4 regions of the Lysinibacillus sp. HST-98 genome follow, and region 2 is predicted to be linked to each of the others. Evidence: riboswitches for the same ligand, from Rfam matches in the RefSeq annotation. Region 2 holds a riboswitch; each other region holds the start of a gene.
The links. Region 2 has a riboswitch for S-adenosylmethionine ahead of JIN86_RS12255 (MetQ/NlpA family ABC transporter substrate-binding protein). Riboswitches for the same ligand answer to the same signal wherever they lie in the genome.
Positions count from the first base shown of each region.

Region 1: it holds a riboswitch for S-adenosylmethionine, as region 2 does, so the genes downstream of both, JIN86_RS18610 (methionine ABC transporter ATP-binding protein) here and JIN86_RS12255 (MetQ/NlpA family ABC transporter substrate-binding protein) in region 2, are expected to answer to the same signal.
Region 3: it holds a riboswitch for S-adenosylmethionine, as region 2 does, so the genes downstream of both, JIN86_RS15225 (cyclase family protein) here and JIN86_RS12255 (MetQ/NlpA family ABC transporter substrate-binding protein) in region 2, are expected to answer to the same signal.
Region 4: it holds a riboswitch for S-adenosylmethionine, as region 2 does, so the genes downstream of both, metA (homoserine O-acetyltransferase MetA) here and JIN86_RS12255 (MetQ/NlpA family ABC transporter substrate-binding protein) in region 2, are expected to answer to the same signal.

Region 1 covers NZ_JAENHX010000009.1:126,309-132,399, forward strand. Annotated here, with positions in the region: gene JIN86_RS18600 (MetQ/NlpA family ABC transporter substrate-binding protein) at 206-1,057, opposite strand; gene JIN86_RS18605 (methionine ABC transporter permease) at 1,126-1,794, opposite strand; gene JIN86_RS18610 (methionine ABC transporter ATP-binding protein) at 1,784-2,812, opposite strand; SAM riboswitch class I at 2,895-2,998, opposite strand; gene JIN86_RS18615 (thioredoxin family protein) at 3,055-3,366, opposite strand; gene JIN86_RS18620 (toprim domain-containing protein) at 3,381-3,722, opposite strand; gene gcvH (glycine cleavage system protein GcvH) at 3,814-4,194, opposite strand; gene JIN86_RS18630 (arsenate reductase family protein) at 4,276-4,632, opposite strand; gene JIN86_RS18635 (acyl-CoA dehydrogenase family protein) at 4,813-6,091, opposite strand, start outside.
Region 2 covers NZ_JAENHX010000004.1:294,829-300,919, forward strand. Annotated here, with positions in the region: gene JIN86_RS12240 (carbon-nitrogen family hydrolase) at 1-586, opposite strand, end outside; gene JIN86_RS12245 (pyridoxal phosphate-dependent aminotransferase) at 683-1,852, shown strand; gene JIN86_RS12250 (PPC domain-containing DNA-binding protein) at 1,895-2,398, opposite strand; SAM riboswitch class I at 2,521-2,625, shown strand; gene JIN86_RS12255 (MetQ/NlpA family ABC transporter substrate-binding protein) at 2,714-3,544, shown strand; gene JIN86_RS12260 (methionine ABC transporter ATP-binding protein) at 3,651-4,676, shown strand; gene JIN86_RS12265 (methionine ABC transporter permease) at 4,669-5,340, shown strand; gene JIN86_RS12270 (enoyl-CoA hydratase/isomerase family protein) at 5,354-6,091, shown strand, end outside.
Region 3 covers NZ_JAENHX010000006.1:187,970-194,060, reverse strand. Annotated here, with positions in the region: gene JIN86_RS15240 (DUF2225 domain-containing protein) at 1-127, opposite strand, end outside; gene JIN86_RS15235 (Cof-type HAD-IIB family hydrolase) at 461-1,234, shown strand; gene JIN86_RS15230 (DedA family protein) at 1,296-1,892, shown strand; gene JIN86_RS15225 (cyclase family protein) at 1,923-2,660, opposite strand; SAM riboswitch class I at 2,752-2,857, opposite strand; gene JIN86_RS15220 (YuzC family spore coat inner layer protein) at 2,939-3,343, opposite strand; gene JIN86_RS15215 (helix-turn-helix domain-containing protein) at 3,458-5,029, opposite strand; gene JIN86_RS15210 (ABC transporter substrate-binding protein) at 5,494-6,091, opposite strand, start outside.
Region 4 covers NZ_JAENHX010000001.1:26,743-32,833, reverse strand. Annotated here, with positions in the region: gene panF (sodium/pantothenate symporter) at 1-919, shown strand, start outside; gene JIN86_RS00155 (TSUP family transporter) at 960-1,730, opposite strand; gene JIN86_RS00150 (TrmB family transcriptional regulator) at 1,856-2,638, shown strand; gene JIN86_RS00145 (hypothetical protein) at 2,662-3,048, shown strand; gene JIN86_RS00140 (nucleotide excision repair endonuclease) at 3,099-3,470, opposite strand; SAM riboswitch class I at 3,674-3,785, shown strand; gene metA (homoserine O-acetyltransferase MetA) at 3,908-4,843, shown strand; gene JIN86_RS00130 (GerAB/ArcD/ProY family transporter) at 4,884-6,032, opposite strand; gene JIN86_RS00125 (hypothetical protein) at 6,063-6,091, opposite strand, start outside.

The DNA of each region.
Region 1 (6,091 bases), on a different contig from region 2:
AGAATCACTCCATCTAGTTTTTTCTTATTATTACTTTCTATCATTTATTTCGTATATTAACAACATTACTATAGTAATAAATGTGACTAAACAATATCTAAACATAAATAGACGTCATAAAAAATACATAGTTTCTCATCAATTTAACTACAAATAAAAAAGAGTACATAAGTCGTTAAACTTATGTACCCTTTTTATTTGATTCTTATTTTACCGGTACTACTGCACCTTTCCACTCTTCTAAAATGAAGTCTTGGATTTCTTTAGATGTTAATACTTCTAATAATTTTTTAATTTCAGGTTTTGTTTCATCACCTGCACGTACAGCGATAATGTTAACATATGGAGATTCTTTATCTTCAAGAGAAATAGCATCTTCAATTGGGTTTAAACCGTTATCGATGGCAAAGTTAGAATTGATAAGCACTGCATCGCCTTCATCATTTTCGTACATTTGTACAAGCATTTCTGGTGCAGTGTTTGCATCGAATTTAAAGTTTTTAGGATTTTCTTCAATATCCTTTAATTCTGCTGCTGTTTTATCAATGCCTTCTTTTAATTTGATTAAGCCTTTAGCCTCTAATAATGACAGCATACGACCATGGTCAGATACTGAGTTAGAAAGTAAGATTGTTGCGCCTTCTGGCAGGTCTTCTAACGTTTTATATTTTTTTGAGTAAATACCGATTGGTTCAATGTGAACGCCACCTGCATTGACGAAATCGTAGCCATTGTCTTTAATTTGTAGCTCTAAATAAGGGATGTGCTGGAAATAGTTTGCATCAATATCTTTTGACTCTAAATTTTGGTTTGGTAGAACATAATCTGTATACGTTTCAATTTCAAGGTCTATGCCTTCTTTAGCTAAGATCGGTTTTGCTTTATCTAAAATGACTGCGTGTGGTGTATTAGAAGCACCTACTTTTAATGTTACATTTTCTTTGCTATCTGTTTGATCGCCAGATGCTGATTTTTCATCTTCTTTTTTATCTGTACCGCAAGCTGCTAATGCTAGTACAAGTATGGATAAAAATAATCCTGCTAATAACTTTTTCATTTATGACACTCCCTTTTATTTGTTTAAAATATGTTAGCGGTAAGAACCGAAATAACCTCTTTTTCTTGCTAGCGTTTATCAATTTTCTCGGTAATTAAATCACCAATCCATTGAATAATAAATACGACTACTAAGATCAAAATAGTTGCCATTAATGTCACATCTTGGCGATTTCGCTGGAAGCCGTCTAAGAAAGCTAAGTTACCAAGACCCCCTGCACCAATAATTCCTGCCATCGCAGTATAACCTACAAGAGCAACAGCCGTTACAGTGATACCAGAAATCAAGGCTGGTAATGATTCAGGAACCAATACTTTACAAATAATTGTAGAAGTTTTCGCCCCCATTGAACGAGCTGCTTCAATCACACCTTTATCAATTTCACGTAACGCAATTAATACCATACGAGCATAAAACGGTGCTGCACCGATAATTAATGCAGGTAACGCCGCATTCGCTCCTCTAATTGTACCTAGTAAAAATTTCGTAAATGGAATTAATAAAATAATTAATACGATAAATGGAATGGAACGGAAAATATTTACGAGTGATCCTGTTAAAAAGTTAACGATTTTATTTGCCCATAACTGATTGGGACTAGTTAAAAATAGAACAATACCAATGACTAACCCAAGAATAAATGTCACAACCGTTGATATAGCTGTCATGTATAATGTTTCATACGTAGCTTGCCACATATTTTCCCAGTCTACATTCGGAAAGAGATTAGTTAGCATTTTCAATCACCTCCGTCTGTACTTCCACTGTATTTAAATAACGAAGGGCTTCAGTGACGTTTGTCTGAGAGCCATCAATTTGCACAATCAATGTACCATATGCACCATTTTTTGTTTGCGAAATATTTCCGTGAACAATACTTACTTCTACATCAAATTGTTTCACAAGATGTGAGATGACAGGCTGTTCTGTTTTTTCACCAACAAAAATAAGTTTGACAAGTTGCCCAGTTGGATAGTTTGTTTTAATTTGTGCTACCGTATCTTGTGTTTCCTTAGTGTCTGTAATTTGAGATACAAACTTCTTAGTAATAGCTGCCTGTGGGGCTTGGAAGACTTGCAATACCTCACCACGTTCCACAATTTCGCCTGCCTCCATCACCGCTACACGATGACAAATTTTGCGAATGACATGCATTTCGTGGGTAATCAGGACGATCGTTAAGCCTAAGCGTTCATTTATATCTACGAGTAAATCAAGAATAGCATCCGTTGTTTCAGGATCGAGTGCGGAAGTCGCCTCATCACATAGTAAAACCTCTGGATTATTCGCTAATGCACGTGCAATTCCTACACGCTGCTTTTGTCCACCAGAAAGCTGGGATGGATATGCCTTATCGCGCCCTTCTAAGCCTACAAGGGCAATCAATTCCTTCACACGTGCTTCACGTTGAGCCTTTGGGAAGCCTGCGATTTCTAGAGGGAATGCAATATTTTCGGCAACTGTTCTCGACCAAAGTAAATTGAAATGCTGGAAAATCATACTTACCTTTTGTCTAGCCGCTCTAAGCTTTTGCCCTTTTATCGATGAAAATTCTTGATTGTTCACCGTTACTGTTCCTGCTGTCGGTTTCTCTAAACCGTTTAATAAACGAATCATGGTACTTTTACCAGCACCACTATAGCCGATAATGCCAAAAATTTCACCTTTATTAATAGTAAGGTTGACGTCTTTGACTGCCGTTAATTCGCCATTTGCTGTTTTGTATTTCTTTGTAATATTTTGAAGCTGGATCATAGCGAATACTCCTTTTCTCATATAGAAAACCCCTTCACTCACAGACAAGTAGAAGGGGTCACGTATGATACGTTAAACCGTTCTCTCATCTTTCAAAGAAAAATCTTTGAGTGATTTGGCACCTTTTCACATTGTGATGGTTGCCGGGCTTCATAGGGCACTTCCCTCCGCCACTCTTCATAAGAGTTCGATATATTTAATGTTTTAGTAATATATTTGATACTTTACCACGCTAGTAAAGTTCAGTCAATTGATTTTTTTAACAATTCATATAAAAATGGTACGGATTGAAAGGCATAAATTTTTTCTGTCACTTTTCCGCCATCAGTGATGAGTAGACATGGAACACTTTCAATTTGATGCTCATAGGCAATGTGTTCCAAAAAGTTGATATTTGCTTTCCCAATTTGTAGCTGTGGCAGTAATTGTTCAATAACGGACATCATTTTAGATGCCACTGCACATGTTCCACACATCGGTGTATATAAATAAAATGCAGTTTTCTCTCCCGACTGTTTAGCCGTTTCCCACTGCTCTGTTGACCATTCTTCCATTTACTCACGCAACCTTACAAAATATATTCATTATGGATTGAAAAATGTGCACGCAGTAAAATCATCGCTAGGACTTTTCTTGGTGTCGTTTCTACTTCCTTGTATGTTGGCATTGTGCGCAGATGCTCAGCTTCTGGATAATGTCTGTCCATTAATGCACGTAGCTTATCCCCAGAAGTATCTGCATCAAAAAAAGTAAATAGCTCACAGCCCTCATAGGGATCCAGTAGTTCTTCTAATTGATGCACACCAATTGTACCATTCGTACATAGTATTGTAACATTCTCATTCAAAATAGGCTCAATTTGTAGCTTATCTGAACGCCCTTCTACTATCAAGCATTTTCCCTCGAACATTACGCCACCTCCATTTAGAGATCCCCACTTATAAGTCATTATATAACAAAAAACGCCGGTAGTTGCCGACGTTTTTCGATTATGGCTTGTCTTATTCAGCGATCATTTCTTCGTATTGCTCTGCTGTCATTAGTTTCTCAACTTCTGATGCATCAGCAGGCTCAACAACGATCATCCATGCTTTTTCATATGGTGATTCATTAACGAATTCTGGGCTATCTTCTAAATCTGCATTTACTTCCACTACAGTACCTGAGATTGGTGCATATAATTCAGAAACAGTTTTTACTGATTCTACGCTACCGAATGGATCATCTGTTTTGATTTCGTCGCCAACTTGTGGAAGCTCAACGAATACGATATCTCCTAATTCAGATTGTGCGAAGTGAGTAATACCAATACGTACTTTTCCATCTTCTACTTTTACCCATTCATGTTCTTCAGAGTATCGTAAGTCTTTAGGTGTGCTCATGCAAAAAACCCCTCCATAAATATGTAATATATTCACTTTCAGTGTGCCATACTTCTCCTCTAAATACAAGGTTTAATACGGTTATTTCCAAGCTTGCTCAAAATCTACTTCTTTAAAACCTAAAGTAACTTTTTTTCCATCTGTGACGATGGGACGTTTAATTAACATACCATCTGAAGCTAATAACTCAAGCTGCTCATCCTCCGTCATTTCGGCTAACTTGTCCTTTAAGCCAAGCTCACGATATTTCATACCTGAGGTATTAAAAAATTTCTTCAAAGGCTGTCCGCTAGCCTGCCAAATAGCTGTTAATTCTTCTTTAGTGGGAGGTTGCTCTGCGATATGTACCTCTTCATAGGAAACCTCATGCTCATTTAACCACTTCTGTGCCTTTTTACATGTTGTACATTTCGGATAATGGAAAAATTGAATCGTCATTACAATGCTCCTCTTCTGTCTTTTTCTGTAGTATACCATCATAGTTGTTTTCAATGGTGAACTTCACTCTTTATTGTAAGTTTATCCACCAGTTGTGCAAATTTATCCGCTCCTTTTACGATTATCCATCTCATAAAAAAAACCTAGCTATCTTTTGCAGATAGCTCGGTTAAATTTGCACTAAACAATATATTTTTCAGCATCAATTAATTTAACGGAAGCCTCACGCTTCTTCACAATTAGATTGTATGGATTATTACGCGTTAGCTTACGCAGTGCAGATAATGTCATACGGGCAGCATCGCCATCTGCTGATGCAAGAATTGTGTCTTTTGCTTCCTTTTCGATTTCTGCGAATGCTTCTTGGCAGAAAATTTGTGTGTATAGCAATTTTTGATGTGCTTTTTCAACACCGTCACGAGCAATTGCCTTCTCTGTACGTAAGACAGCTGATTCCATTGCAAATAATTGGTTAGCTATATTCGCAATGTTTACCAATACTTCTTGCTCTTGATCAAGCTTTGCACCAAAGCGTTGGGCTGCTAAGCCTGCAGCTAAGACAGCAATTTTCTTGGCATTTTTCACTAAATATTTTTCTTGTGCTAACGGCTCTGTACCGATTTCCTCTGGCATTAGCATAAGCAGCTCTTGCTGTAAATTTTGAGCCACTTGTAATAATGGCAGCTCACCTTTTAGCGCCTTTTTCATAAATGTACCAGGTACAATCATGCGGTTAATTTCGTTTGTACCTTCAAAAATTCGATTAATACGAGAATCACGGTAAATACGCTCTACCTCATACTCAGCCATAAAGCCATAACCGCCATGAAGTTGGACAGCTTCATCAGCAATATAGTCTAATGTTTCTGAACCGAATACTTTGGCAATAGAGCATTCAATCGCATATTCGGCGATCGCACCTGCAATTACTTTTCCTTGCTTTTGCTCTTCCAGGCTTAACTGGCTTAAGCGATCCTCAAATAGTCCAACAGTACGATAGTTTAATGATTCAGAAGCATACAATTGAGAAGCCATTGTTGATAATTTTTCTTTTGTCAGATTGAAATCAGAAAGCTTTGTCTTAAACTGCTGTCGTTGGTTTGTATACTGAATAGCTAACTCCAATGCACGCTTCGATCCGCCAATTGTGCCCACGCCTAGTTTATAACGACCAATGTTTAAAATATTGAACGCAATGATATGCCCACGACCAATTTCGCCTAATAGATTTTCTACAGGTACTTCCGCATCTTCCAATACTAATGTACGAGTTGATGATGATTTAATCCCCATTTTCTTTTCTTCAGGACCAACTGAAACACCATTGTAGGTACGTTCTACGATAAAGGCAGAGAATTTATCGCCATCAATTTTTGCGTAGACCACAAATACATCAGCAAAGCCTGCATTCGTAATCCACTGTTTTTCACCATTTAAAATATAATGTGTGCCAGCTTCA
Region 2 (6,091 bases):
CGGCTATGACAAAGCATTGATTTTCAATTGCCCGAGCCTGTAGCAACGTTTTCCAATGGTCAATCCTTGGAGTTGGCCACTGCGCTGGTACAAATAATACCTTTGCTCCTTGTAATGCATGGGCTCGTAACCATTCTGGGAAGCGAATATCATAGCAAATAACACCAGCAGCTTCAATGTCACCTAGAGCAAAACGATTCATTTCATTCCCTGCCTCTAAGTAAAGATGCTCGTCCATTAAACGGAAAAGATGTGCCTTACTATATTCCCCTACAAGCTCTCCATTACGTTCGAAGGTATACATCGTATTATAAAATTTGTCACCTTTCTTTGTTGAAACAGACCCCCCTACAATATGTACATCAAGTTCCTTAGCAAGTTTAGCCAAAAAGGCCTTTGTCCGCTCACCATTGATATCTGCTAGCTCAGACAGTTTTTCCAAAGCATAGCCTGTATTCCACATTTCAGGTAACACAATAATTTCTGCCCCTTGTTTTGCAGCTTCACGAATCTTCTCCTCCGCACGCGCAAAATTTTCTTCAACTTTGCCAAAGCCAACATTTAATTGAATACATCCGATTTTCATATCCATTCCTCCTCTAGACAATTAACAGAAAAAGTAATACTATTTGCTTCATATTCTTCAATAATAATTATTATATTCTGAAAAAGGTGATCATGCATGGAATTCTCGAAAAAACTACAGCAACTACCCACTCAATTTTTTGCAGCACTCGTTCAAAAAGTAAACTTGGCCCTAGAAGAAGGGCGTGATGTCATTAACCTTGGGCAAGGAAATCCCGATCAGCCAACGCCTACTCACATCATTCAAGCATTACAGGAAGCGGCTGAAAATCCTCAAAACCACAAATATTCACCATTTAGAGGTCTCGCTGAATTACGCCAAGCTGCTGCCGACTTTTATCAACGTGAATATCAGGTAGAACTAAATCCAGATACAGAGGTAGCGATTCTCGGTGGAACAAAAATTGGTCTAGTTGAGTTACCTTTAGCAGTGTTAAACCCTGGTGACACGATGCTCTTACCAGACCCTGGCTATCCAGATTACCTATCAGGTGTTGTACTAGGAGACGTCAATTTTGAAGTGATGCCACTTTTTGCCGAAAACGATTTCTTACCTGATTATGATGCATTACCTGATGAAGTGAAAGAAAAGGTAAAGCTTCTTTACTTAAATTACCCGAACAACCCTACAGGAGGTACAGCATCACTTGCGTTTTTTGAAGAGACTGTTCGCTTTGCGAAGGAACACAATATTATCGTATCACATGATTTTGCTTATGGGGCAATAGGATTTGACGGTAATAAACCAGTTAGCTTCCTTCAAGCAAAGGGTGCAAAAGAAGTAGGAGTTGAAATGTATACACTATCGAAAACCTATAATATGGCTGGCTGGCGTATAGGCTTCGCTGTAGGGAATGCCGAGATAATTGCTGCCATTAATCTTATTCAGGATCATCTGTTTTGTAGCCAATTCCCTGCCATTCAACAAGCCGCAGCAGTAGCACTGACAGGTTCCCAACAATGTGCGGATGAACTACGAGCTACTTATGAGCGTCGCCGAAATGTACTCATTGAAGAAGCTCGAAGAATTGGCTGGCATGTTACGGCTCCAAAAGGCTCCTTCTTCGCATGGCTCCCGGTACCACTAGGCTATACAAGTGAACAGTTCGCTGATCTTTTGCTCGAAAAAGCTGATATCGCTGTAGCAGCAGGTAATGGCTTCGGTCAATATGGTGAAGGCTATGTACGCGTAGGGTTGCTGGTTAGTGAGGAGCGCTTACGTGAAGCAGTCCATAGAATCGAGCAATTACAATTGTTTAATAGATAAATAAGACGTATCCTGTAGCTATCTCTAGCTACAGGATTATTATTATTTTTCAATTTTCCTTGGTTGCCCTAAACCATTTTCTAATGGATAAAATTGAGCATGACCTGTTTCATCATCCCATTTTCGAATATGTTGAATACCTTGTACCTCTGCCAACACTATGTCAGCAGTAATAACAGGGTTTCCCCCTTTTATTAAATGCCCACCTGATACAACACCCCATTGATCACTCATAGAGCCATGGAAATGTGTCTCATATCCACCATCTCGTTTACACACCACACCTGAACCTTGAATAAATTCTAATGGTCCCTCTTTTTCCATCACATCACTAAAACGAACTTGAATTTGAGCTGTTGCATCTGGCACTAAATAAACAAAGCTACTTTTTTGAAAGCTGCCAATACAGCTTACAATTGTGGCTGACGCTATATTATTCTCTTCGCAAAGCGCTTCAATCCCTTCAATGATATCTGTTCCTGTTAAAAAACGAGCACTAATAACCTTACCAAATGAACCTATACCATAATTAACTCTTACAGACATCGTTATCCCTCTTTTGCGTCGAAATATTATAATTATATAAAAAATTAAAAAATTATTTATTGACTTACTATACCCTATAAATTATATTAGTTCTATCGGAATTACAAAAAAATATTATAAATCTCTTATCAAGAGTAGCTGAGGGACTGGCCCTATGAAGCTCGGCAACCTCCTTTTTAAAGGAAGGTGCTAAATCCTGCAAACGAACTTCGTTTGATAGATAAGAGAGGACATCTTTTCATGAGCCTCTCTTAATTTGTAAGAGAGTTTTTTTATTTTCAAAAAACCGATAAAAACAATCTTGGAGGTATTTTCATGAAAAAGAAAAATAAATTTTTAGTAGGTTTAGCAAGTTTAACATTAGTAGCAGCTTTAGCAGGCTGTGGCTCTAAAGAAGATAGTAAAAGCCAAGCTGAAGGAATTGATGAAAAGAAAATCGTTGTAGGCGTCACTTCTGGTCCACACGAACAAATTGCAGAAGTAGCCGCTAAAGTAGCAAAAGAAAACGGGCTAGAAGTAGAGCTAAAATCATTTTCTGACTATGTTTTACCTAATACATCCTTAGCTGAAGGTGATCTTGATGCGAACAGCTATCAACACGAGCCTTTCCTGGATACATTTAATAAAGATCATGATACAGATTTAGTACCAGTGGGCAAAACGATTTTAAATCCAATGGGTATCTACTCTGAAAAATATAAATCCTTTGATGACATTCCTGACGGTGCAACGTTTGGCTTACCAAATGACCCAACGAATGGAGCGCGTGCCCTCTTTGTTTTACAGGAAGCTGGCTATATTAAGTTAAAAGATGGCGCAGACTTAACAGCCTCGATTCGTGATGTAGAAGAAAACAAAAAGAATTTAAAATTCATTGAATTAGAGGCAGCTCAAATTCCTAAACAACTTAGTGAAGTAGACGTAGCAGCTATTAATACAAACTTTGCATTAGAAGCTGGTATTAACCCTAAAGATGACTCTATTTTATTGGAATCTACTGATTCTCCATACGTGAACTATATTGTCGTGCGTGCTGAAAATGAAAATGATCCAACAATTCAAAAGTTCGTTGAGGCTTACCAATCTGATGAAGTACGTCAATTCATCGAAGAGGAATTCAAAGGTTCTGTAATCCCTAGCTGGTAATATGTTCAGGAAGCTTCTATAAGCCAAAGAATCTGCCGAAATCCCTCTATAGGAAAACGAGCAGATTCTTGCTTTTTAGAAGGTGGAGAAAGGAGCAAACAATCGCATGATTCAATTACAAAATATCTCAAAAGAATTCAAGTCGAAAAAAGGCATCATAAAAGCTGTGGATGGCATTAATCTTCATGTAAAAAAGGGACAAATTCATGGTGTAATCGGCTATAGTGGTGCTGGTAAAAGTACACTCATTCGTTGTGTTAATCTACTAGAACGTCCTACAGCAGGAAAAGTAGTGATAGACAATGTAGACATTACGACCCTTTCTCTTCAAGAATTACGTCAAACACGCCAAAAAATCGGGATGATCTTCCAGCACTTTAATCTAATAAAAACAGCAACAGTTTACAATAATATTGCAGTTCCCTTAAAGCTTCTAGGCTATAAAGAAGCGGAAGTAAAAAACCGAGTAGCTAAGTATGCTGAAATTGTCGGTTTAACAGATAAACTAGATAGTTACCCAAATCAACTTTCAGGTGGTCAAAAACAGCGTGTGGCGATTGCACGTGCCTTAGCACAGGAACCAGAGATTTTACTTAGTGACGAAGCAACAAGTGCACTTGATCCTGAGACAACGGAAGCCATTCTTGAATTGTTGTTAAAAATTAATCGTGAATTAGGCATTACGATTCTGCTCATCACACATGAAATGAATGTAATTCAAAAAATTTGCGATGAGGTTTCTGTTCTAGAATCAGGGAAAGTTGTGGAATTTGGCACAGCGATTGAACTTTTTGCGAAACCGAAACACCCTACAACGCGAAAGTTTTTAAATACAATTTCACAACGTAATTTATCCCCCTCTCTTATTGAGCAATTAAATGTTTCAGGAAGTGTAATCCGTTTAACATTCCTTGGTGAAAGTACTGGTAAGCCATTATTAGCCGAAGTCACTAAGGTATACGATGTACAACCAAATATTTTAACAGCTAATATTATTGAATTAAAAAACGGTATTGTCGGCAATATTGTGGTGCATTTACATGGCGAGACGCAGATTGTCCAAAAGGCGTTAGCGTATTTTTCAGAAAATGGTGTGGCAGTGGAAGAATTAGGAGGTGCGTTCAATGAGTAGTATCCAAAGTTTCTTTACAGATTGGTCAGATGTTATTGGCAAAGCAATTATCGAAACATTTCAAATGGTCGGAATTTCATTATTGTTCTCCATTCTGATTGGTATTCCATTAGGGCTATTAATTGTTTTAACACGACCAGGACAATCCTTTGAAAATAAATTTTTCTATCAATTTTTTAATCTATTTATCAATATTGTTCGCTCTGTTCCATTTATCATTTTATTATTCTTCATTTTACCTTTTACCAAGTTAATTGTAGGTACAACAATTGGTGTTAAAGGTGTAATCGTTCCGCTAGTTGTTTACACAGCTCCTTATATTGCACGACTGATGGAATCTGCGCTTTTAGAAGTGGATTCCGGAGTAGTAGAAGCCTACACAGCTATGGGTATTAAACGTCGCCATATCATTTGGCATGTCCTATTACGTGAAGCACGACCATCTATTATTTTAGGCTTAACGATTGCCACAATAGGATTAATTGGTGCAACAGCAATGGCAGGAATGGTTGGTGCTGGCGGTTTAGGTGACCTTGCCTATCGTTACGGTCATTTACGCTATGAGGTTGATGTGATGTATGCAACTGTCTTTATCTTAATCATCCTTGTGCAAAGCATTCAATCCATCGGTAACCGCTTCGCCGCGAAGTTGAAAAAAGATTAAGAGGAGAATGAAGATGACAAACGAAATTTATGTAGAGAAAAATGGCTATATTGCAACGTTAGTATTAAATCGCCCAGATAAACGAAATTCTTTATCAAGGGCAATGTTTCAAGCCATAGTAGACCAACTAGAGCTACTCAGTATAGATTCTTCCATCAAACTTTTAATTGTTCGCGGTGTCAATGATGTAGCCTTTTCTTCCGGTGCAGATATTAGCGAGTTTTTAGATGTTCGTTATGCTACAGACAATGCCAAAGCCTATAATGAATTGGCTCTAAAGGCGATCGATGCCCTCTATAAATTTCCGCATCCGACAATTGCTATGATTCAGGGCTTAGCAATTGGTGGTGGCTTAGAGTTAGCAAATGCTTGTGATTTTAGATTAGCAACACCTAAGAGTAGGCTAGGCATCACCGCTGCAAACATAGGTATTGTCTATAATTTAGAAAGCACGAAACGTCTCATCAATATTGTTGGTGTCGCTAAGGCAAAGGAAATTTTGTACACAGCTACTATTTTCACAGCTGAAGAAGGAAAAAATATTGGTTTAATCACGGCCCTCCACGAACCAGAGGATATTGATGAGGCGACATTGCAATTCGCTGAACATTTATTAAGTAAATCATCCATTGCAAACACAGGCATCAAAAAAGTGATCCAGGCAATTGTTGATGGTGAAAATGAAGAAAACGATGCGTTGGCACAGTTAGTTTTGGATTCATTTAGTTCAGACGATTATAACGAAGGTATT
Region 3 (6,091 bases), on a different contig from region 2:
CAGGCATGAAATCCGTTTGTTCTTCGATAATTTTATATCGATTAGGGCGAACTTTATATGTTGTAAACTGCTTTTTGCAAAATTTACAATCAACACTACTTTCATAGTAGTAAATGTTAAATGCCATAAGAATCAACTCCTTTGCGTGTTCTAAATTTTTATTTCTTTTGTTCTATTTATACGTAAGATTTTATCGTTCAATGTATTTAAGTTATTATCTTTTATTTTAACAATTTTGTGTTCTTTGGTATACTCCTTTAGAATTATTAAAATAAAAATATTCAAGGAATTTTTAGTTAAATATTATTATAAATACGCTTGTAATAGTTTTTATCGGTGGTGTAAATGGAAGTTGTATAGTTTACTTAAATTTTGTCAAAATACTTTCACATATTTCAAGCGATAAAAATTATAAATTTAATTTTATTGGTTCTAAATAACTATAATGGAGATACTCAAAATGAAGTGTAATATCGTGTTTTTTGATGTAGACGGCACATTGATTAATTACGAGGATGGCTGTGTGGAAGAAAGTACAAAACAAGCTATTCAGCTATTGCAAGAAAAGGGAATCCATCTTGTAGCTGCTACTGGAAGACCCTTATCTATGTGCTATGAGTTAAAAGCGCTGGGGATTGAAACCTTTATTACAGCAAATGGAGCCTATGTAAAACATAAGGAACTTGTCATACATAAAACTCCGATTGCCAAAGAAATTGTCCACAATGTACAGGCTTTTGCACAGACACAGCAGCATAGCCTAACATTTTTTACAGAGCAGCTATCCATGAATAGCATACAAAGTCCAGTAGCTTTAAGAGCGATGCAAGAAACTTTATCTTTACGGGATTTTCCACTTATAAATGAAAGAATTGTAGATGAAGAGGTTTTTCTCATGTGTTTATATGCGGATGAGCTGGCAGAAAAAAGATATACTAGCCAATTTTCGAATATATTTTTACAGCGTTGGCATCCTTATATTGTGAATGTATTACAGCAGGATGTTTCGAAGTCTATAGCTATTAAAGCGGTGCTTGATTATTTTAATATTGACCCTAAGAATGCGATTGCCTTTGGGGATGGGGATAATGATATTGATATGTTGGAGTATGTAGGAGTAGGAATTGCTATGGGAAATGGTAGTAAAGCTCTAAAAAGAGCTGCCAATTTTGTTACAAAGAAATCTACGGATGGCGGTATCAATTTTGCTTTACGTCAGCTTCAAGTCATTTAGAGCGCTGAGGTTACACTATATATAGCAGGTAGATTTTAATAAATTTTAGGTGGGATGATTTATGGCACATCACGTGCAGTCTCTAATTGAACATTACGGATACTTTGGGATTATCGTGATTCTAATTGGAGGTATTGTTGGGGTGCCACTTCCTGATGAGGTGTTTCTAACTTATGTAGGCTATAGTGTTTACCGAGAAAGTCTTGAACACATTCCTGCTTTGGGCAGTGCAATGATTGGTGCGGTTGGAGGCATTACCTTAAGCTACTATATTGGTTATCGTTTTGGCTTACCGTTACTGCAGAAATATGGCCCTAGAATTCATATTACAGAGCAAAAAATTGACTTTACGAAAAAGATGTTTACAAAAATAGGACCTACCCTATTATTAATTGGCTATTTTATTCCAGGAGTACGCCATTTGACAGCATATATTGCGGCTATTAATAATTATCCTTATAGAAAGTTTGCACTTTTTGCCTATATAGGGGCATTTATTTGGACGTTCACATTTATATCATTAGGAGAGATGCTTGGAGAGAAATGGCGATTTGTTGGATACTATTTAACTCATTATAGTATCTATCTTATCCTTTTATTTATTGTAGGGATGCTTATTGCTTACTTTTTATTCAAAAAAAGAAATGGACAAACATAAAAGTCGGTATACGCTATACCGACTTTTATGTTATGGCAAAATAGCAAATGAGCGCACAGGGAAGCCAGATGCTTTTTCTGGCTTAGGTACGATATTGAAGATGATAGCGCCTTTCGCAGGTAGCTTGTCTAAATTAGTCATTAGCTCAATTTGATAGGTGTCCTGGTCAAGCACAAAATATTCGCCATCTAGCTTGCCATTTTTACGAAAATTAGCAGCAGAGTCTGTATCGAATGTTTCATGACCAATTGCGCTTACCTTACGTTTTGTTAGTAAAAACTGTAAAGCTTCTAAACCCCAGCCAGGGATATGGTTATGTCCATCTGCATCCTTATTACTGAAAGCCTCTTTATCTGGCCAGCGCTTACTCCAATCTGTACGTAATGCAACAAATGTTCCTGCTTCAATTTCTCCATGCTTGTCCTCAAAATTAAGAATATCTTCTACACTTAATGTAAAATCATGGTTGCTCGCAGCCTCTTGTGATTTATCAATAACAACAAGGGGGAGAACAAGCTCTTTTAGTTCTAATTCTTCTAAGTAGCGAGTATCTCGCACAAAATGAATGGGTGGGTCGATATGTGTGCCATATTGACCAGGGAACGTGAATTGTTGAGCGAAGAAACCATCCTTATGAGAAAATAATGTTTCAAATTTAGCGTCCTCAAACATAAAAAAATGTGGTGAATTAGGGCCGAAAGTATGTGTTAAGTCAACCCACTGTTTCGATTTTAATAATTCCAATGCTTGCAAAAGTTCATTCGACATCGATTTCCCTGCTTTCTGTAAAAAATAGTGGTAAATAAAAAGGAGTCCCCTAATAGAAGAGGACTCCTGCTTGAAACAACGGTAGTTCTTCTTCTCATCTTCAAGGCTGATCATTTTGCCAATTGGAATTAGCACCATACTGTTAGCTGGTTGCTGAGACTTCATCGGGCCAATCCCTCCGTCTCTCTTGATAAGAAAAGTAATATAAGAATTTTCAGAAATAACAATACAAACACTTTAGCATAGTTTTTTATAGTTTACAAGTTCACTAGGAATTTTCACCAATTCAAATTTAAGGTGACTCCACAACAATCATGATCAATAAGACGTATTCTAAAACTGTCTGGTGTATAGTTTGTTTCAAATTTCACCGTAATGCCTGTTGATGTGATTAATTTTTCAACCTCTGTTTTATTTGAAAGTTGAGCAGCATTCATTAAATCATGTGCGAATTGTTGGGAGCTATCTATTTTATCCGTAAGTAATTGGGCTTGTTGCATCATCGCCTTTATCCGTGATGCTGAAGCTTTTAATTTGTGTGTATCGATAGGTGGAAAAGGATTATTGGTCGGCATTGCTAGATGTTGCGAAAAGGGTCTAGTGGCAAAATGATTAGCGATAGGCGATGTTGGATAATGATAGGGATGCACAAAATACGGATAAGGATTGTAATACAAGGTCATTCCTCCTATCCTATAACTGATACCTTATCTTATGTAGCCAAACGGCTTTCGGTGTTATTAGCAGTGCAATGTTTAGGACAAACATTTAAAAAGGAAGCTAAAGTAAGCTTCCTTTTAGCCAAGTACATTCAAGACATCATCAATTTTTTTACTATGTGATAAAATGCCATAATTCATCCATGTTAAAAAGTCTACTTCATAGACACAGTTGCTTTTAACGGCAGCTAGGTTTTTCCAAGTAGGAGTTTTTAAAATAGCACGTTCCTCATTTTCATAAATGGAATGTTGTTTATCAAAGGTAATAAATAAATGATCAGCATCTAATTGCAACAATTGAGCAAATGTCAGTTGTGCTTTACGTTGATTGTGCGGAATACTCCATACTAGTGAATGTGGCATTAAACCTAAGTCACGATATAAAATGGGGCCCGTATAGCCACATTCAGGGCCCGCGTATAGAGTAATGCCAATGGCTGAAATACGGAGAAATGCCACACTTTGCCTATAAACAGATTTGCTAAGAATTCCTTTTGCTTGTTGTACTTTATCTTCATATTGTAGGATTACGTCTTGCATCAAGGAGGTTTTTCCTGTTAGATCTGCAATTTTAAATAAAGTAGATTGCCAATTCTCTCCAGGGTGTGAGAGATGGCAGACGGGGGCTACCTCATTTAAATGGTGAAAGGATTCCCAACGCTCTACACCAGAATCTAGCATAATTAAAGTCGGCTTATAGTAAAGGAGTCGATCCATTTCTCTATTTTGTACATCGATATCTGGCACTTCCTGTAGACCTAAATAGTCTTGTTTTCCCCATTTTGCATGACTGAATTGAGCAATTGGCGTAATCCCAAGCGCAACAAAGAAATCTTCTAAGAATGGTGCAAATACACGTAGATGGCTGCTTTGATTTCTTCGATATTGTCCTGGAGAGATGCCGACATGTTCTTTAAAACGACGATTGAAATAATACTCATTATTAAATCCGACAGATTGGCTAATTTCAAATACTCGATCATTTGTTGTCATTAATAGTTGCTTAGCTTTTTCAATACGTATGTTATTTAAATAGTGAAGGGGAATTTGTCCCGTAATATCTTTAAAAATGCGCGTATAATTCCACCTTGGTACGTCAGCTAGCTGTGCTAGCTGCTCAACTGTCCACTCCTTTTCAAAATGTTTATGTAAATGGTTAATGGACTGCTCAACAGATTGGCGATCATTTTTTTGCATCTGCTTGGGTATGGTTTGATGTAAGAGCAATAACATCAGCTCTTGAAAGTGCACATGCTGCTCAAAAATCGTGTGTTCATGCTCCGCTAACCGGTTCTGATAGATGACTTCTAGCAGTCTATGACATTGTGAAAAGGGGAGAAGATGTCGTTCGATGATACTTGTAAAATGACTATATGAATTCTGACTATTGCTGAGATTGACAATGTTGAATTGTAATTGATAAAAACAAAGGTGCTCACTTTGAATGTGGATACTAACCGTGTTATTTGGCGGTATCAATATGCACTTTTCTTCACTAAAATGAATGGTGTCATGATCTATTTCTAGTTTTCCACTACCATTCATTACGATGAAAAGTGTATAGAAATCACTACTAATCAATAATTTTTTTGATGATTGAATTGCATAAGAGATATTTTGTAACGTATAAACATGTGTTAAGTTACCCATTGATAATTCACCCCTTTGTGTTGAATTGGCATAACAACACAAAGAAAGCCCTCATTAAGAGCGTTCTTCATATTGTTGAAAAAGATCATATGACTAGTAGAAAAAGCCCGTTTAGCAAGGCAAGGGGTTGATTTCCGCTCCGCCAGCGTCCTTTCCAGGGGGCGTCCGATGAGCCGCTTCACTCACTTACGTTCGCTCCAGGGTCTCATCTGTGACACTAAATCCCCTTGGAGTGACGCTGGCTCCACTCCAATCAACTATGCTGCTAACGTGTCTTTTCTTCTTTCGTACTAGCAGTAGGGAACAAAAAAGTCTATTAAAGAGAGAATAGGCACTTATTTCAATGTGAAGAAGTGATGAGTGACAACACCTATCCATGTTCTCCTTCACAAAAGTGCTATTGATTATTTTGTTTTTTAACACTAAGCCAAAGAAAGCCCTCGTTAAGAGCTTTCTTTTGAAAATTATTTGACGAACCATTTCTCTAGATCATCATACTTTAGCAAATTGGCTGTGATTGCGCCTGATTGCCAATATGTGCGGTCAGCGATATAGACGTGCCCATTTTTTACAGCAGGGAGTGTTTTCCATAGTGTACTATCTAACCATTTAATAGCTTCTTGGTTTTCTTTAGACTCCCATGTACCGTTTGAAGGGAAAAGGATGATATGATCCGCATCTAATTCCGTGATAGCCTCTTCTGATAAGACCTCTTGGGACTCTGCCATATCATGGGCTAATGGATGTGGTGTTAAGCCTGTCTCTGTGTAAATATAGCCAGAGTAGCGATTTTTAATGCCAAATAGCGCTAATGTATTATCTGCTACATTTAGTCGTACAACAGCGACTGTTTCGTCTCCAATTGATTCATCTAGTTTTGCTTTTAAATCGGAAACACGTTGTTCATATCGATCAACCATTTCTTTTGCTTTATCTGGAATATTTAAAACATTAGCTATTGTTTTTGCAATTTCACGTGGATCTTGTAGAATATCTTCCTTCAAGCGGTAAGTAGGCGCTACCTTTGAGTACTCCTCATACTTTGCTTTATCTGCGGCACCA
Region 4 (6,091 bases), on a different contig from region 2:
TGGAGGTTTCCGTGCGGTTGCGCTAACAGATACGGTCCAAGGTTCCATTATGTTGATTGGTACAATAATTTTATTAATCGGCACGATTGTGGCAGGTGGAGGCATCGACAATATAATGGCCTCACTGGTTGCTGAAAATCCTGACTTTGTGTCACCATTTGGCGCACAAGGAGATTTAACACCTTTGTATGTCTCGACATTTTGGATTCTCATCGGTGTAGGGGTTGTAGGACTTCCGCAAATTGCGGTTCGTGCGATGAGCTATAAGGATTCCAAAAGTATGCATCAAGCGATTCTTATTGGCACGATTGCCATAGGGACAATCATGTTTGGCATGCATTTAATTGGGGTGTTAGCCCGACCTGTCTTACCGGGCATTGAAATTGGTGATAAAGTCATGCCGCTCCTGACATTGAAGGTATTACCGCCATTTTTAGCAGGAATCGTTTTAGCTGCACCAATGGCTGCGACAATGTCAACGGTTAATGCTTTACTAATGCTTGTCAGTTCTACAGTTGTCAAAGACATCTATTTAAATTATATGAAGCCGAAAGCTAGTGATGCAGAGATTAAGCGTGCAAGCTTTATTGTAACAACAGTCATAGGCCTAGCGGTTGTCATCTTTGCACTCAATCCACCTGATTTATTAGTTTGGTTGAACTTATTTGCCTTTGGTGGACTAGAGGCTGTCTTTATTTGGACAGTCGTTTTAGGATTGTATTGGAAAAAAGCGAATAAATACGGAGCGATTGCGTCGATGATTACAGGCATGTTGTTGTACATTATGATTGATCGATTTTATCCTTCTGTCTTTGGTATGCATACAGTCACAATACCAATTGTCGCATCCTTCTTTATTTTTGTGCTTGTCAGTTTGTCCACTAGTCATAAATTTAAAAACGAAAAGCTTATGATTTAACGCCAAAACGCCACAGATTTCAAATTCTGTGGCGTTTCTTTTAATGCATCATAAAATCATAGGCATTTTTCGCAAGTAATGTCATCGTAACAACAATAAATAGCGTGCGGACAAAGCCACTTCCTTTTTTGATTGCCATGCGTGAGCCAAGCATAGCCCCACCAATTTGCGCAATGCCCATGATTAGACCATAAACATAATGAATTTGACCTAAGTAAGCAAACATACAAACACCAGCCACATTACTCGCCAAATTTAAAAACTTCGCATTACCAGCCGCCTTTAAAAAATCAAAGCCTACCAGTAAGAAGCTAAAGATTAAAAAGGACCCTGTCCCAGGACCAAGAAATCCATCATAAAAACCAATAGCAAATAATAGCAGCATAAATAAAAACAAATGTTTTTTAGATAGATTTTTTACAGTAGCGACGGCACCCCAATCCTTTTTAAAGATCGTATATACCCCAACAGCCGCCAGCATAACAAGCATTAATGGCTTTAGTAATGCTGGATTGATTAGATGTACAGTCCATGCACCACATAATGATCCGATAAATGCTAGCGGAAAATATTTGAGGACAGAGCGAATGTCCAGCTGGCCAGAACGGTAGAAAGAAATAGAGGAAGTGAGAGAGCCCATAGCTCCTGCTAGTTTATTCGTGGCAACAGCAGCGGCTGGATTGAGCCCTACAAATAGTAAGGCTGGTAGTGAAATTAAACCGCCCCCTCCCACTACTGAGTCAACAAAAGCTGCCAGAAATCCAAATGAAATTAATAGTATGAGAATATGTACATCGATTTCAAACAACATATGACACCTCTTTAGAATTAGTTACTACTGAAATAGTAACTAATTTTATTTACGCTGTAAACCCCATTTTTTCATTGGCAAATCTTCACAAAGGTAGCCTATAATAAAGATAATGGAGGGATTACATGGAGGAATTAATCACCCAGCTGAAAGAAATGGGTTTTACAGAATATGAAGCGAAGGCCTATACGGCACTTGTTCAGCAAAGTCATGTCAGTGCCTATCAGGTTAGTAAAAATTCTGGCATACCACGTGCAAGAGTGTATGATATTTTAAATATCCTTGTAGAAAAGGGCATCGTGTTAAAAGAAGAGACCGCAGAACAAACGACCTATTCGGCAATGCCTGTGTCTGTGTTCTTACAGCAAATTCAACAGCGCTGGGAGTCCAATTTTACGTCTATAAGCGGGAAACTAGAGAAATTAGAGGAAAAAGTGCAGGAAGCTGAGCCTAAAGTGGTCATGCTGAAGGGCAAGGAATCCATTATCAACTATTGTCAGTCACTTCTAAAGAAGGCGAAGAAAAAAGTGATGCTATCGATGTGGGAAGATATGTATGATGCCTTACGTGAAGATTTGCAAGAGGTGGCGCTGCATGTTCCTGTTCATGGCATTACGTTATATGTAGGAGAGCATCTCGCCTCTATTGACCAGCACAGAGCCACACATTATACAAAAAAAGCGTCGACACCGCATTGGTTTATCTTATCGGTAGATGGTCAGGAAATGATTTATGGTCATTCTCCATCTACCCAAGAGACGGCCTTTATCACCAATGATTCGGTTCATATTTATTTGTTAGAGGATTATATATGGCATGATGTACTCATTAATCGGTTAGTAAAACGGGATGATCAGGAGTTAGAAGACTGGATTGCTAAGGAGCGGAAAGCTTTTTTCTTAGAATAGTCTTATAAGGGAAGGGGAGTAACTTGAAAAACTTCGTGTTGCTATTTTTAATGAGCTTACTCATGCTAGGAGCCTGTAATGCTACACCACCATCCGAACCACCAACGATTCATGAGCTAACGGTTGTCCCAGATAATGTCCAAAAAAATATTGTTTCTAATGACAGAATACAACTATTACATGAAAATGATGCTCCATATTACCTTGTTTATTATTCAAAAGGGAATGTATTGGCAAGTATTACAGCTGAGGGAAATAGGCTTATCATCCAGTTAGAAGAAGGCAGCGAGCAAAGGAAAGAGGCTCAGCCCTTTGTTTTTCAAATCACCGTCAAGAATCCTGAGCTTGATACCATTGATTTGCGAATAAACGGTCAGAGTACGCCCATTGATCGTATGACCATTATGTGATAAAAGAAACCGAAATCTTTAGATGAGATTTCGGTTTCTTTATGAGATGTCTAATAAAAGACTTTGTCTACGTTATATTTAGAGCGGAAAGTATTAATCGCGTATGTTTCGTAAATTTCACGTTCCATTGGATCTTCTACTTCATAGACTTCAATTTTGAACACTTCATCACGATGGTTTTTCATCGGAGATACATTATCCTCGAAATGTTTTTTAATACGTTGACGAATTTTACGTGCTTTCCCAACAAACAATAGCTCATTCTTGTCATTATAGAATAAGAAAATGCCGCCTTTATCACGTGTGATTTTATGGAAGTCAATAAAACCGAAGTAAGGTGTGATTGGCACATCACCTGGTTTTAAATCTTGTTCACGTTGACGGATTACTAGATCTGGTTTTGGAAATTCAATTTTAATCAAACTATTCACGTTCCTCTCTCTTACTAAAAGTATATGGTAACATAATTACGGCATGTTTACCATAAATTTTAAATGTAGAAACACCCCATATAGCAAGCTTAGTGTACATCAAATGAGCAAGGAACATGCACATGAATCACAAAATATTCTATGAATTATTGATATTCTAACTAGTTCGTGTTACAATTCAAGATAATTAAATAATCTTATCAAGAGAAGCTGAGGGATTTGGCCCGATGACGCTTCAGCAACCTCTAACAATTGTTAGAAAGGTGCTAATTCCAGCAAAGGATTTTTTCCTTTGAGAGATAAGAGTGGACGTGAAAAAATCCTTCTCATTCTATCTCGTATGGAATGAGGAGGATTTTTTAATTTCGTTGCATCCTATGCAAGCAAGGTTTGCTAAAAGAGAGTGATTATAGAGAGGGGAAAGCAAGATGCCAATTAATATTCCGAAAAATTTACCAGCTGGAGAACATTTACGTGAGGAAAAAATCTTCGTCATGGAAGAAGATCGTGCGAAAACACAGCAAATCCGTCCATTAAATATATTAATACTAAATTTAATGCCTGAAAAAGAAAAAACAGAGCTCCAATTATTACGTTTATTGGGGAATACACCATTACAGGTGAATATTACCTTTTTGAATACAGCCACTCACGAGTCTAAAAATGTGAGTAAATCCCATTTGCAGCTTTTCTACACAACGTTCAATCAGATTCGACACCGACGCTATGATGGTATGATTATAACTGGTGCGCCAGTAGAAAAAATGGCTTTTGAAGAGGTCAACTATTGGCAGGAAATTTCAGAAATTATGGATTGGTCTAAAAAGAATGTGACATCCGTGCTACATATATGTTGGGGGGCACAGGCTGCATTGTATCATCATTATGGCATTGGCAAGGTTGAGCTTTCTGCTAAATGCTCAGGCGTCTATTCCCATGTGATTACAGATTTAACTGTAGATTTGGTACGCGGCTTTAGTGATTTATTTACTGCGCCCCATTCACGCTATACATCTGTTTCGATTGACGAGGTTCGCAATCATCCAGATCTACGATTATTATCCTATTCAGAGGATGCTGGGGTATTTATTGTACAATCAAAAGATAATAAAAATATTATGATTACGGGGCATCTAGAGTATGATGCGACAACGCTAGCCGATGAATACAGTCGCGATGTGGCGAAGGGCATAGATATCGCTGTTCCTGTAAACTACTTCCCGAATGACGATCCGACACAAGTGCCGATGAATACATGGCGTGCCCATACGCATCTATTATTCTCTAACTGGTTGAACTACTATGTTTACCAAGAAACACCATATGAATGGGATTTTGTAGATGAAATCGAATATCATATTTAATTAATAAAAAGTCTAATTTCTTTTCTAGCTTTAGAAGAAATTAGACTTTTTGATTGTCATTTTCTGTTTCCTGCTGAGGTGTTTCGTTTTTTTGAGCTTTGGATTTACGATTTCGAATAACTACCACAATCAGCAATAGTATGGGTAATAAAATGGTGAAAATAAAGGAAAAGATTGGCCAAATTTCATTATTATAATTAGTAGAATGCACAATATCTGGATGAACAATTTGAGAAAGTCCAATGACAATTATCCCCATCGGTATAATGAGTGGGCGATGATCCTTAATCTTCAAAATTTGTGCGAGGCCAACAACGGTCGTATAGAAATACATAAATGTACGAATATATATAGACGTAATCCACATAAATGCCATAATGATTTCAATGCGCTGTAAAAAATTACCTATTGATATTCTTTGGGCTAAGGCATAGCTAGGAAATGTCCTTGATGCTGTGTTTTCAGGACCTAATACAAGAATCGATAGGACAATCAACGTAACTAAGACGATTCCGCCAAAGATTGCCCCAATATATAGCCCTTTTTGTGCAGACTGCTGTACATTGACGCCAGTAGGATAGAGCATCAATAATACAATTAATGGAAAGGAAAAGATACTCATAAAACGTGCAATACTATAAAACATAGATGCTTTGGTCGCTTCTAGTAGAGGCTGAATATTCTCAAATGTAATTTGAGGGGTAATACTAAGGACGAAAAAAATAAAAATAAAGGTAAACAATGGGAAGAGGATTTCTGCCGAACGGGCAAAGGTCTCAATCCCTAAATAAGCGGCATACATAATAAGGATACTGAACAGTAGGGCAAATGCTAATGTCGGTGTCTCTGGCATAACTTCCGTTTTCATGAAAATACCGATAAAATAGAGTAATTCTCCAGCGGAAAGAAAGGTCATAATCAGGAAACAAGTCGCTGTGATTTTACCAAAAAAACGCCCAAGAATTTTTTCATTGGCCTCAATAAAGTTTAGGGATGGTGTTTGATTGGCCAGTGTTAAAAATAATTTTAGGACCAGTAAACTTAGGAGAACACCAATGCTTGCCGCTATCCAAGCATCTTGCTTTGCGGCACCAGTAATACTCGAAGGGATAATTAAAATCGCTGTACCGATAGAATAGAGAAAGGTAACGATCGTAAACTGTCTTGAACTAATTATCTCTTTTTCCATCTAGCTACCCTCCATTTCTCAATCCTCTTTCTATTTTGTGAATGACACAATGTAATCCC